Regions from separate parts of the Bacillus sp. CGMCC 1.60114 genome, predicted to be linked through region 1. Evidence: riboswitches for the same ligand, from Rfam matches in the RefSeq annotation. Region 1 holds a riboswitch; the other holds the start of a gene.

What was found. A riboswitch is a leader RNA that binds a small molecule or an ion and turns the genes downstream of it on or off. The one in region 1 is predicted to bind cyclic di-GMP.
Region 2: it holds a riboswitch for cyclic di-GMP, as region 1 does, so the genes downstream of both, ACFQZ1_RS02830 (methyl-accepting chemotaxis protein) here and ACFQZ1_RS26280 (hypothetical protein) in region 1, are expected to answer to the same signal.

Annotation. Positions count from the first base shown of each region.
Region 1 is NZ_JBHTHG010000119.1:146,723-155,864, forward strand. Features, by position in the region: gene pdxK (pyridoxine/pyridoxal/pyridoxamine kinase) at 1-122, shown strand, start outside; gene nhaC (Na+/H+ antiporter NhaC) at 398-1,783, shown strand; gene ACFQZ1_RS26275 (YerC/YecD family TrpR-related protein) at 2,207-2,500, shown strand; cyclic di-GMP riboswitch class I at 2,935-3,021, shown strand; gene ACFQZ1_RS26280 (hypothetical protein) at 3,268-4,305, shown strand; gene ACFQZ1_RS26285 (hypothetical protein) at 4,366-5,016, shown strand; gene ACFQZ1_RS26290 (hypothetical protein) at 5,158-5,442, opposite strand; gene ACFQZ1_RS26295 (formylglycine-generating enzyme family protein) at 5,717-6,700, shown strand; gene ACFQZ1_RS26300 (hypothetical protein) at 6,781-6,933, opposite strand; gene ACFQZ1_RS26305 (amino acid permease) at 7,321-8,793, shown strand; gene gabT (4-aminobutyrate--2-oxoglutarate transaminase) at 8,836-9,142, shown strand, end outside.
Region 2 is NZ_JBHTHG010000005.1:117,239-121,782, reverse strand. Features, by position in the region: gene ACFQZ1_RS02835 (cytochrome-c oxidase) at 1-207, shown strand, start outside; gene ACFQZ1_RS02830 (methyl-accepting chemotaxis protein) at 316-2,061, opposite strand; cyclic di-GMP riboswitch class I at 2,206-2,292, opposite strand; gene ACFQZ1_RS02825 (anaerobic C4-dicarboxylate transporter family protein) at 2,585-3,898, shown strand; gene ilvA (threonine ammonia-lyase) at 3,996-4,544, opposite strand, start outside.

The DNA of each region.
Region 1 (9,142 bases):
TAAAAGAAGCCGTTGCAAAGGCGAAGGACTTCACGACAGAGGGAATTAAAAGGGGATTTGATTTTAATACATTTGTTGGCCCAGTTTGGCACGGTGCATACAATAAAGCTGAGTTGCGTTAACTGTTATATATTTTAGGTAAATAAAATGAGGGCATAAAACATCCATTGGCATGATTAGTAAGTGATATATATACTCATCCAAAGCATTGTTTATGTCCTTTTGTGGTTTATCCCGCTATTCGCGGATCCACTGATAGAAGTTTCACTTTATTTCCATTGATTCTTTTTTAATATAGTGTTTAGATATTGAATGTGCAATTGTTCACAAATGTTAATAGTAAATGGATGAGTTGATAGAATCCTACAACAATTTACATGATAAGGAGTTTATTAAGATGAAAAGAGATGTAACACTTAAAGAAAGCATCTTTCTTTTAGTTGTTTTATTAGCAATTATAGGAACTTGTATTATAGGCTTAAGTTTACCTCCTCAAGTGCCTATTTTAATCGCTATAGGAATTGTTATTTTATTTGCAAAAGTAAAAGGTTTTTCTTGGGATACAATTCATAAAGGGATTCAAAATGGAATTATACCAGGTTTAATTCCTATCATTATATTTATGCTAATTGGGATTTTAATTAGTGTTTGGATTGCGGCAGGAACAATTCCGACTATCATGATTTATGGATTTAAAATTTTATCTGCAAAATTCTTTTTGCCTTCTGTTTTTGTCATCTGTGCACTTGTCGGGATAATGGTGGGAAGCTCCTTTACAACCATTTCAACTATAGGGATTGCATTTTTAGGAATGGGACAAATGATGGGCTTGGACCCAGCAATGATTGCAGGTGCCATTATATCAGGTGCTTTTCTAGGCAATAACATTTCTCCGTTATCTGATACGGCGAACTTAGCAGCTGCGATTGCAGAAGTAGATTTATTTGAACATATTCGCAGTATGATGCGGACAATTATTCCAGCTTTTGTTATAACTCTTATCTTTTTCTTATTTGTAGGACATGGAGCATCAGTATCAGCAGGAAATAGCATCGACGAGCTGGTTCAGACACTTCATTCATCTTTTACTATTTCAGCTTTCACATTAATTCCGGTATTCGTACTATTTTTATGTGCAAGAAAAAAAGTACCAGCTATTCCGACATTATTACTTAGTATAACGATTACAATAGTTATCTGTTATATGTATCATCCGCATACTAGCCTGAGTCAAATTGCTGCTTATATGCAAGATGGATTTGTTTCTAAAACAGGTGTAAAGAATGTAGATGCGCTATTGACTCGCGGCGGAATGCAAAGCATGATGTGGTCTGTTTCTCTTATCCTTCTTGCTTTAGCACTAGGCGGATTGTTAGTAGAAGTGAAAATTATTGAAAAGCTAATTTCTAAAATTTCGGGCATGGTAAGTACGAAAGGAAACTTAATGCTCATGACTGCATTAAGCTCTATTGGCATCAATGTTCTGTTAGGGGAGCAGTATTTATCAGTTATTTTACCAGGTGAAGCATTTAAATCACAATATGAGGCAATTCATTTAGATCCGAAAAACCTTTCGGGGATCTTAGCGAATGCCGGAGCAGCTGTTAACCCATTGATTCCATGGGGAGTGAGCGGTGTGTTTATCACTGGTACGCTAGGCGTATCTACGCTGCAGTATTTGCCATTCGCTGTGTTTTGTTTGGTCGTTCCAGTCATTCATGTTGCTTTAGGATTTATTGGAAGTGGAAAACAACCATTAAAAGAACATAAACAAGCTAGTTAACGCATCATTTTCCATCGTAAAAGGAAATGTAATAGTTTTAAAAAAGCTGGTAAATGCCAGCTTTTTTATTTGAAGTATGTGATACATAATTTAGACAAAATTTTGCCACGAATATTTAATATAGAGGCAGGATTCAATATTAAAAAATAGTGATATAATACCTTATACTCTATTAATTATTAATAAGATTAAATAGAGAATTACCTTATTTATATTTTTTTGATATATCTTTAGGGGTGGATTTGACATGAGAGTGTAATCAGACTATTTATATTTGTGATAAATTTCACATTAGATATAGAAGAAAAAACATAGTAGAAGATAAAGCAAATTTTATCATGTAGGAGGACTTTCTTATACTTTGGCATAAGAATGAGGATCTTGTGGCGCAGCGGCTACTCTGATGAAAGTGGAGGCAGGCATATGCTAATAGATAAATTACGTGGAAAAGATTTAGATGAATTTTTTGAAGCAATGTTAACATTGGAAACGGTAGATGAGTACTATAGTTTTTTTGATGATTTATGCACAGTGAATGAAATGAAGACAATCTTTCAAAGATTTAAAGTAGCTAAAATGTTATATAAACACAACACGTATCATGAAATTGAAGAAGAAACAGGAGCTAGTACAGCAACAATTTCTCGTGTGAAGAGATCTTTAAACTATGGAAATGACATGTATGATGTTGTTTTTAAGCGTATGAAAGAAAAATAACTTTCCATCACTGGGGAACCACTGATGGAAGTTTCATTTTATAGTTTCAGAAAATGAAACGTTTTTTGCTTTATAAACCTGATCTTTTGTTAAAAACAATTAAGTAAATTATGTTTTTTGTTAGATATACAGCCAGTAGAAGTAGCGATACTAGAATCAGGATAGCGTATTTGTGAACAGTATGGTCTGAAGTGAGAAGAGTAGACGAACAGGAATATGTATGAAAAGCCAACTTAGTAGAAGAAAGTTGGTTTTTTAGTGTGGTTTACTTCCAGCATAGTACTGTTAATGGTGTTTGTATTACAGGCGTTCATTTAATTAAATACAGTTATTTTAATAAATATTAAATAAATTTTAAAAACATTGTCATGATACATCTGTATATGATAATATTTTAGATGTATTAAAGAATGCTATAAATAATAATAAATATACAACGATAAAGGCAAACTTATCGAAAGATAGAGACGCAAAGTCACAGATCTAACGTTCACATGAACTATGATGGCTGGACCGCCGAATAGTTGATTAAAGGGAGACTATTCAATTTATTGAACGGTCTCTTTTTGTTGTGCAGTTTAATCAGCGTAATGTAAAGGATATTTTAAAAATGATAAGGGAGGTGAGTTTATAGTTTTGTGGAATTGAATTCATATTTATAGTTATAAAATTATAAAATTTGTATAATTAGTAATTAAGATTCATTTTGGCAGATGCTTTAAGGATTAATAATAATTTTAGAAATTTATTTAAAAAGGAGCTTGAAAATGAGACCTAGTTTATCTAAAAATTTGATAGTTGGAACTCTAATCGTTTCTTTAGGGACAGGATTAGGAACAGGAGCAGTAAGTGCTCAAGAGACAGATAACAATATCTCAAAAGCAACATCTCAAAAAGGTAGCATAATAGAGAAACTTCCGCAAAAAATAGAAGTGAAGAAACCAGAAGCGAAGAAACCAGAAGTGAAAAAGCTGGAAGTGAAGAAACCGGAAGTAAAACAACCAGAAGCGAAGAAACCAGAAGTGAAGAAGCCAGAAGTGAAGAAGCCAGAAGCGAAGAAACCAGAAGTGAAGAAGCCAGAAGCGAAGAAACCAGAAGTGAAAAAACCAGAAGTGAAGAAACCGGAAGTAAAACAACCAGAAGCGAAGAAACCAGAAGTGAAAAAACCAGAGGTAAAACAACCGGAAGCAAAGAAACCAGAAGTGAGAAAACCAGAAGTGAAGAAGCCAGAAGCGAAGAAACCAGAGGTAAAACAACCGGAAGCAAAGAAACCAGAAGTGAAAAAACCAGAAGTGAAGAAACCGGAAGTGAAAAAGTCAGAAACGAAGAAACCGGAAGTAAAACAACCGGAAGCGAAGAAACCGGAAGTAAAACAACCAAAGCCAGGAGCAAAGAAACCGGAAGTAAAACAACCAGAAGTGAAAAAGCCAGAAGCGAAGAAACCAGAAGTAAAACAGCCTACTAAACAACAATTAGCTGAAGCAATTTATAATAAATATTATTCTGAGTTTCAAAACATGCAAGTAAATGCAAATAAAGAAGTAGATGGTGTTTTAGCAAAAGCAATTAGTGAGGTGAAATCTGGAGAACCATCGTTATATGTGATGCTTAAATATCAACCAGTACTTGAAAAAATACAGGCTGACCAAGATAAAAAATTCAATGATAAGCTAAATAGTATGCAGAGAGAATTGAGTGCATTACATATAGACACTAACTATGCAGAGAAGATCCAAAAACAATATCAGGCTGAAAAGGATAGAAAAAAGACTGAATTTATTAACTCTTTCCGTAAAGCAATATAAAAATATAGGAACAGTATAAGGATTCTGTAAATATTCCCTTTGTAATTGGAGATGAGCACCTTGACTAAGAAATTAATTATTATCGTTAGCATACTAATTGTAGCTGTAGGTGGAGGTCTTTGGTATGGAAAGTCTCTCTTTGATAAAAAGTTAAGCGAATCTCTTTTGAAAGATGTAGATTCCAAAGCAATAGCGAATCAGTTAAAAGATAAAAAAATTAATAAAGATGTATTAAAAACAATAGATGATTTGAAAACTAAAGATCAATCAGTAAGTAAATCGAATGGAACAGTAGCTGATAATTCACAAATAACTAATAAGACTATAAATGGTATGAATGAAGCTAACAAAAATTCTACACAGAATACGCAACAGGATAACAATCATACTATAGATGTATCTAAGAATGTGCAACCGAGTGACAACTCTACTATAAACACATCTAAGAATACGCAGCATGGTGATAATTCTACAACAAATGAAAAAAAGAATATTCAATCAAACAAAGATCAGCCGATAAAGACGCGTGAAGATGTAACTAAATTGGTAGAAAGTAGATTATCCACATCTGAGATTTTACACCTTACGCAGCTTTATGAGAACAGAAAAAATCTTACTAAAGAACAAAAAGAGACAGCAAAAGCAGAGGTGTTATCGCATTTTACACCTGAAGAAATTAACATGATGTTACAGGTAGCAGGGAAAAATTAATTTTAAAAAATCAATTATTTAATGTTAATAATCATATATTCACTAGGATAAATAGAAGAAACACCTTCACAAATGTGGTGGGTGTAAGACAATCAATCCGAGTTCAAAGAAGAAAGCAGGTTCATTAAACCTGCTTCTTTTTCATACATGTGTATGTGTCTGATCCAGTAAATTTGCCAGGATCATGCTATTCTCTTGATCTGCATCGTACTGCACAATATCGTCGTAATCAAACAGTTCAAAACTCTCACCAAATTCCCGTTCCATGAAGTTGATAAACTCTCCAATGTTTTCTCCTACTTCTTTATTACAGCGAAACTCCATCATAATCGCTCTAAATCGATGAGGAGGAATTTCGCATTTAATATGATAAGATTTGTTGATGCCAAAGGAATCCTTTGAATCGTATAAAGTGTATGTATACAACAGAGACCATCTCCTTTCTTACGTGATATGTATATTGTTCTATAATTGAGCAAAATTCATCCGTGCTTATGAGATGGTTGCTTGTTTATGTCTTCAAAAAATGTTTACACCAGATGTTGGTTTGGAATAAAGTTAGTTCAGAAATGTTTTGCAAATCCTTATTTAGTGAGAACCAAAAAGAATCCATTTTTGAAAAAAGATTAATCAAAATGGAGATAAGCGGCAGGAGTTTTCATAATATTCTTCATTATCTTAGCGAAGAGGTGAATTGATTATGTCTTCTATAAACAAGAAATCTTGTTGTGCTGTAAGCCGTTCTGCAGTAAAGCAAGACACTGTCATTATGGAGGAATCAGCAAATCTGTTTGCTGGAGAGCAATATCATGAAGAAGATATGGTTCGGATTGAAGGTGGAGAATTTCTCATGGGTACGAATGAGAAAGAGGGATTTCCTGCTGATGGAGAAGGACCAATTAGGAAGGTGAAAGTGAAATCATTTTTAATGGATCGCTTTGCTGTAACAAATACTAAGTTTTTGGAATTCGTTACAGCCACTAATTATAAAACAGATGCTGAAAAATACGGTTGGTCCTTTGTTTTCTATAAATTAATATCAAGTGAAACTGCTAAACACGTAAAACACGTACCAACGGGAACATCATGGTGGGGAGTTGTAGAGGGGGCTTATTGGTTCCGTCCAGAAGGTCCTGATTCTAATATGAACGACCGCATGAACCATCCTGTTGTTCACATTTCATGGAATGATGCGATAGCTTATTGTAAGTGGGCAGGTAAAAGGCTTCCTACTGAAGCGGAATGGGAATACGCAGCAAGAGGAGGCCTTGTTCAAAAAAGGTATCCATGGGGGGATGAACTACAACCAGGTGGAGAACACTATTGCAATATCTGGCAAGGGAATTTTCCAGTTGAAAATACAATTTTAGATGGATATTTAGGAACAGCTCCAGTTGACGTTTTTCGACCCAATGGATATGGCTTATACAATATGGTTGGAAATGTGTGGGAGTGGTGTTCGGATTGGTTTAGTCCAAATTTTCATATAAACGGACCAAAGGATAACCCTCAAGGACCGCATAAAGGTAAGGCAAAGTCAATGCGAGGAGGATCTTACCTATGCCATGAATCCTATTGTAATCGATATCGCGTAGCAGCCAGGACCTCCAATACACCTGACAGTTCAACGGGAAATATAGGGTTTCGTTGTGTAAAAGATTTATCTCGCAGTAACGGGAAGTAAGACCCCCACCTCAATATTGAGAGAGAAGCGAAGAGGATAGGTGGGGGATGAAGCAATCCCTCACTGACGAAAGTTTCACTTCATTGCAAAAGCGTCATTACGATGCCGTAAATTGATAACCCAATGAAAGTCGGAATACCAACAATAACAATTTGCTTTACATTTTCATACGCCTTCGGTTCTACAAGAGGCAAGTCTTTTTCCTCCATTTGACGATACTGTTCACGTTCCATATAATCCCACCTTTATGATTGTACGATAATATATTCAAACGAGGCGGTTTATGTTAATTTTGCTGAAATTAAAATAAATGTTGAATATTCAGTCTTTTTGTATTAATATTAGTTTATTAACGGATGACAGTGATTAGCCTCCCTGCAAGCCCGGATATTGTTACGATGAATTGAATAGAAATGAATTGGCTTCTTTCCACTTGAACTTCCTTAGCAGGAAGACGAGCCATAAGGATAGGGACAGTAAAATCCAGTGTAATTCTTTACATTGTTTTTCTGGCTCTTTTTATTTTTTCTATAAATAAGAAAAGGACTTATCAGAAGAACGATTTATAGGACGGGTTTTAGAAAGCGTTATCAATGCCGGGCAATGTTTCAATTTTATGTATGCTAGAAGGATTTGTGAAAATAAATACTTATAGGTTGGTGATCTTTTTGGTTAAAGAAAAAAATGAACTGCAAAAAGACTTGAAAACCAGGCATATAACAATGATCTCAATTGGTGGGGTTATCGGAGCAGGATTATTTGTAGGGAGCGGGACAATTATTCAATCAACAGGTCCAGCAGCAATTTTGTCCTATATTATTGGTGCTTTAATGGTTGTACTCGTGATGCGGATGTTAGGAGAGATGGCTGCGGTAAATCCTGATAGTGGTTCTTTTGCAACATATGCTCATAAGGCAATTGGACCTTGGGCTGGTTACACAATCGGTTGGTTATACTGGTTTAACTGGGTTATTATTATCGCAATTGAATCGGTATTGTTAGGGGCGATGGTTAACAATTGGTTCCCTTCCATACCAGCATGGATAGCTAGTCTTTTCATGATTATTTTGATGACGATTACAAATATCTACTCTGTAAAGCTATATGGAGAGTTTGAATATTGGTTAGCCCTTATTAAAGTTGCAGCAATTCTTGTATTTTTAGGTTTAGGAATTGCTATGATTTTTGGAATTGTCCCTGGTGTGGACAGGCCTAATTTTTCTTCCATCTCTGAAAACGGTGGCTTTTTTCCAAAAGGGATTGTTCCTGTATTGCTGAGTGTCGTATTTATTTCTTTCTCTTTATCAGGGAGTGAAGTTGCTGCAATCGCGGCGGGAGAATCTGAAAATCCAGAAAAGAATGTTATAAAAGCAATTAACAGTGTTGTATGGCGTCTTATGCTGTTCTTCGTAGGATCTGTAACGATTTTGGTCATTTTTATGCCGTGGAATAATGCAGAATTATTGAAGCTTCCTTATGCAAGTTTATTTCGGATGGCAGGAGTCCCTGCTGCTGCGGAAATTATGAACGGAGTTGTGTTCCTGTCCTTGCTATCTGTTTTAAATTCAGGATTATACACGAGTTCTCGCATGTTATTTTCGCTTTCGAAAAAAGGAGATGCTCCTCTTGCTTTTTCAAAATTAAACAGTAAAGGCGCACCAATTTGGGCGATCGTTGCAAGTGTATTATTCGCATTTGTTTGCGCTATGCTGAAGTTTATATCTCCTGATAAACTATTTGCTTTTTTAGCAAATAGCTCAGGCGGCGTTACGATGCTTATGTATATGTTTGTTGCAGTTTCTCATATTCGATTAAGACGAGAAGCGGAAAGAGAAGACCCAGGGAAACTAAAAGTGAAAATGTGGTTATTCCCTTATCTCACATACGCAACGCTTCTTATGATTGTTACGATATTTGTTTCACAAGCATTTATAGCGGATATGCGTATGCAATTTTATTTGACGATTTTAGCTGCTGCTATAGTGATAGCATCCTATTTTCTCAGAGTTAGGAATAAGCCAGCAACTGCTAAGGATGATAAGGCAGGATTTCCAATTTTAAAAGGTTCGGAGATTGGTTTAGAGAAGGACTAAGTCGTGTGTAATGCAAAATAAAGTGAAAAAGGGGTAAGTTCAATGTTAAAAGAAAAGAACAATATTGTAACTACAAGATCTGATATTTTAAACGAAAGAAGAAAGAACGCAGTGCCTGCAGGTCCATATAATATTACTAATTTATATGTTCAATCTGCGAAAGGGGCCATTATTACTGATATAGATGGTAATGAATTAATAGATTTTGCAGGTGGAATTGGGATGCAAAATGTTGGGCATTGTCATCCGAAGGTAGTAAAAGCGATTCAAGAGCAAGTGGAGTCTTCCATTCATAGCTGTTTTCATGTAGCGCCGTATGAAAGCTATATTGCGTTAGCTGAAAGACTGA
Region 2 (4,544 bases), on a different contig from region 1:
TTTCAAGAAGCTGGTCATTCTAAACTAGGAAAAATTCACTTTTGGCTGCTTAATATTGGACTGCCAATTATGATGATTGCACTAGCCCTTGAAATCTATGGACATCATGCTGCTATTCCGTTTGTTGCCGGTGGTAGTATTCTTGTTGTTCTCGCTATTATTATCTTTTCTATTAATATTTTTACCCATATAAAAGAAAATTCATAATGAAATTCTTTGCAAAGTAAAACTTCCATTATTGTAAGTTTTACTGCTCTTTATACAAAATACATGAAAAAGCAGAAGCGATTCGCACCTCTGCTTTTTCATGATATTTCAACTTTTAAATTCCGCAATAAGCTCTCGTAACTCATAGGCAAGCACATTTAAACAACTTGCTAATTCTGCTACTTCTTGAACAGACATTTCCTGCTCTTTCATACTTTCTTCTACATAGTTTGTACTCTCGACATATGTCTTTGCAATATTTGAAAGATCATTTACTAAATGAACAATATCTTTACTGTTTTGTGAAACATGACTTGATGTTCCTGATACTTCTTTTACTTGTTTTGTCACAGACTGTGCTGATTGTAAAATTTCCGCAAAAAATACCCCGCTACTTTGCACAAGAGAAATACCAGATTCCACTTCTTGTGAGCCTTTTTGCATCGAAACAACGGCTTGTTCAGTTTCTGTTTGTGTTTCACTAATAAGTTTAGAAATATCTTTAGCAGATGTTTCCGTTTGTTCTGCTAATTTTCGCACTTCTTCTGCTACAACTGCAAAACCTTTGCCAGCCTCCCCAGCACGCGCTGCCTCAATAGAAGCATTTAAAGCAAGTAAATTTGTTTGATTCGAAATTCCTGTAATCACTGTGACAATATCACTAATTTGCTTTGAACGATTTTCCAGCGAATAAATAATAGAAGATAAATCTTGAACTGCTTTTTGTATTAAACTCATCTGCTGAATAATTTGTTCAATAGCCTTGTTACCTTTAACAGAATGTTCCTCCATTCCTTCAGCTGCCTCCGCTACGTGCCCTGCCGCTCCTGTAATCGCTTGCATCTTATTCCCCATCTCATTAACAATTTCTAGACATTGCTGTACAGAAGTTTGCTGAGAATGAGCGCCCTCATTTAATCCTTCAATAGAGCCTGCAATTTCTTGTACAGCTCTACTATTCTCCTCTGTACTTGCTGAAAGCTCTTGGGAAGAGGAAGAAACTTGTTCTGAGGTTTCTTTTACTTTCTCAATGATTTTTCGAAACTTTTCAATCGTATTATTAAAATACGTATTAATAACCCCTATATCATCTGAACGTTCTCTTAATTTTATACTTAGGTCACCGTCTCCTACTTTTCGCAATCCTTCACGCAACTCTTTTAACGGTGCTAAAGAACTACGAACAATAAAGAATTGAACTAAAGTCGCAATAATAAGAAAAATAGAAATAAAGATCAAGCTTTGAATGATAAATTTTTGTTTCGTACTTGTAATAATAGAAGCATCTACATCTATTGCAACAATTGCAACGATCTTTTGATCGTCCCCCATAATTGGCTCTAATATTGTAACCCAGGTCCCGATATCATCTTTATATACCGCAGATACCTGTGGTTTTTTGGACGACATTACTTTGTCATAGGCCTCCATCCAGTATGAAGGTTGCTTAGCATAATCTCCTACCTGTACTTTTGTGGCCTTTGATAACTCCGTGGTTATCCCTACTACTTGTAATTCTCCCTTATTATTTGTTTTTACATCTGTAACATATAGATGACCTATGGTTTTTAATTCTTTTGATACATCACCTAATTGCTGAACTAACGTTTCTTTTTTCACTCTTTGCGTGGTTGGATCTTTTGCAAGATCCTCAATCAATCCCGTGTCTAGTTTGTGGACTACCATGTCCCCCGTATCTACAGAATGCTTTTCATATATAGACAACATACTATTCTGGAAAATATTAAAGTTTAACACGCTCATACTACCAATAAGCATTAAAATAACAAGGATTGTTAACAATACGTTTTTTTGTAAAAACGATAACTTAGACCAATATTTTTTTGTAATCATTTTACCCCTCCCAAGAACAGATGAATATAATATAAGAATATTAAGAATTTTAAAACCAGACTAAATATATTATTACGTACAGAAAAATAGTTAAAAAAAGAGACCAATGTTTAAAAAAGCATTGGTCTAAACCAACCCTATCAGTCCGGTAACTGGCTGGCTTAGTCTAATTCGACCTTAGCCCCTATAGTTTTGCGACCCTGCGTTTCCACAAGTTTGCCTTTCTCGATGAACGAGTTGAACGATATGGGAGTTTTATGAGAATTACACAATTCTCTGTCCACAGATTACACCATATAAATCCAATTGTCCACTTATTTGCACATATAAATATAAAATTCAAAATAACACTTTTGTAAAATATTTTTCACAAATAGAACGAATCCTATTTTTAATATACTATATAATAAAAATAGGATATTTAAGGAAATTTATTTATTATTCATTATTTAATTGTTGAACCATTAAACAAACTAAGTTATTCGATAATAATAATTGACTATTCTCTCGGAGGTACTACACTATGTTCTGGCTACAGTTCATCATCTTGTTACTCTGTATTTTCATCGGTGCACGCCTCGGAGGTATTGGCCTTGGCGTAATGGGAGGCGTTGGGATGACAATCTTTGTCTTCTTCTTCCACTTACAACCAACCTCCCCGCCAATCGATGTTATGCTTATGATTTTAGCAGTTATTACAGCCGCTGGAGCCTTGCAGGCTGCTGGGGGAATGGACTATCTTGTTCATATTGCAGAAAAAGCGCTCCGCAAAAACCCGAAACATATTACGTTCTTTGCCCCAATCGTCACTTATTTATTTACGTTTTGCGCAGGAACAGGCCACGTTGCCTATTCGGTTCTTCCTGTCATTGCTGAAGTATCACGTGAATCGGGAATTCGACCAGAGCGTCCACTGTCAATTGCTGTTATTGCATCGCAGCAAGCGATTACGGCAAGTCCAATTTCGGCAGCAACCGTTGCACTTCTCGCTATGCTTGCTGACTATAAGATTACACTATTAGATATTTTAAAAATTAGTATTCCATCTACCTTTATCGCTTGCATGTTAGCTGCTTTCGTCGCAAGCAAAATGGGGAAAGAGCTAAACGAAGATGAAGAATACTTAAAACGATTACAAGAAGGCGTGATTCCAAAACTAGAAGAAAAGAAAGAGTTTATTATCCCGAAGGGTGCAAAACTGTCTGTTATACTCTTTTTGCTTGCAACAATTCTAGTTGTTCTTCTTGGATCTTTTGAAGCATTACGTCCTAGCTGGATGATAGACGGAAAACTTGTACGTCTTTCTATGCCAAACACCATTGAAATGGTTATGCTAACAATCGCAGCGCTTATTATTATTTTTTGTAAACCAAATGTAGAAAGCATCGTGTCTGGTAATGTCTTTAAAGCAGGAGCCACAGCAGTTGTTGCGATTTTCGGCATCGCATGGATGGGAGATACGTTCTTTAACGGTAACTTACAAATGATTCAAGGTTCTATTCAAGGTCTCGTAACGAGTGCACCGTGGTTATTCGCAATTGCATTATTCGTGCTATCAATCTTGTTATATAGCCAAGCTGCAACGGTACGTGCATTAATACCACTTGGATTAACACTTGGCATTTCACCAGCACTCTTAATTGCAATGTTCCCAGCTGTAAACGGGTATTTCTTTATTCCAAACTACGGAACAATCGTTGCGGCAATTAACTTTGACCGCACAGGTACAACGCGTATCGGTAAATATGTGTTAAATCATAGCTTTATGATTCCGGGTCTTGTTGCAACAATTACAGCAATTGGAATTGGAATACTTCTCGTTTCACTGATGTTTTAATGAAGAAAGAGCTAGCCTTTATAAGGGCTGGCTCTTTTTAATCAAACGTTTGTTTAAATATTTATCCCGCATTAACGAGGCGGTAGATGGGGGCAGTTCAGTCAATGACTTCGATGCTATACCCTTTCTTCTTCATCCCCGTTAGCACTTGCTCAATATGTTCATTATCTTTCGTCTCAAGAGAAAGGTGCAGCTGCGCATAACCTGGAAATACTTTCGTTCCAATCCTCTCTAAGTGAATATGAAGAACATTCGCTTCAAAATCGGTTACAATCTGTAATACTTGCTGTAATTGCCCTGGCTTATCTTTAATCGTTGTTGAAATATGTACAAATCGGCCTGCTTCAACCATACCATGTTCAATAATGCGCGAAATAAAATTAACATCAACATTACCGCCACTTAATACAGAGACAATCTTTTTCCCTTGCTCAGGCACCTTTCCATATAGCATCGCAGCTAATGAAGTAGCACCAGATCCTTCTACAAGTAATTTATTACGCTCTAATAACATAAGCATTGTCCGAGCAATCTCCATTTCATCGACGCAGAAAATATCATCTACATAGCGCTGCACAAGCTGAAAAGTGAGATCCCCTGGTCTTTTTACTGCAATTCCGTCTGCCATTGTTGGTGTTGACTCTAC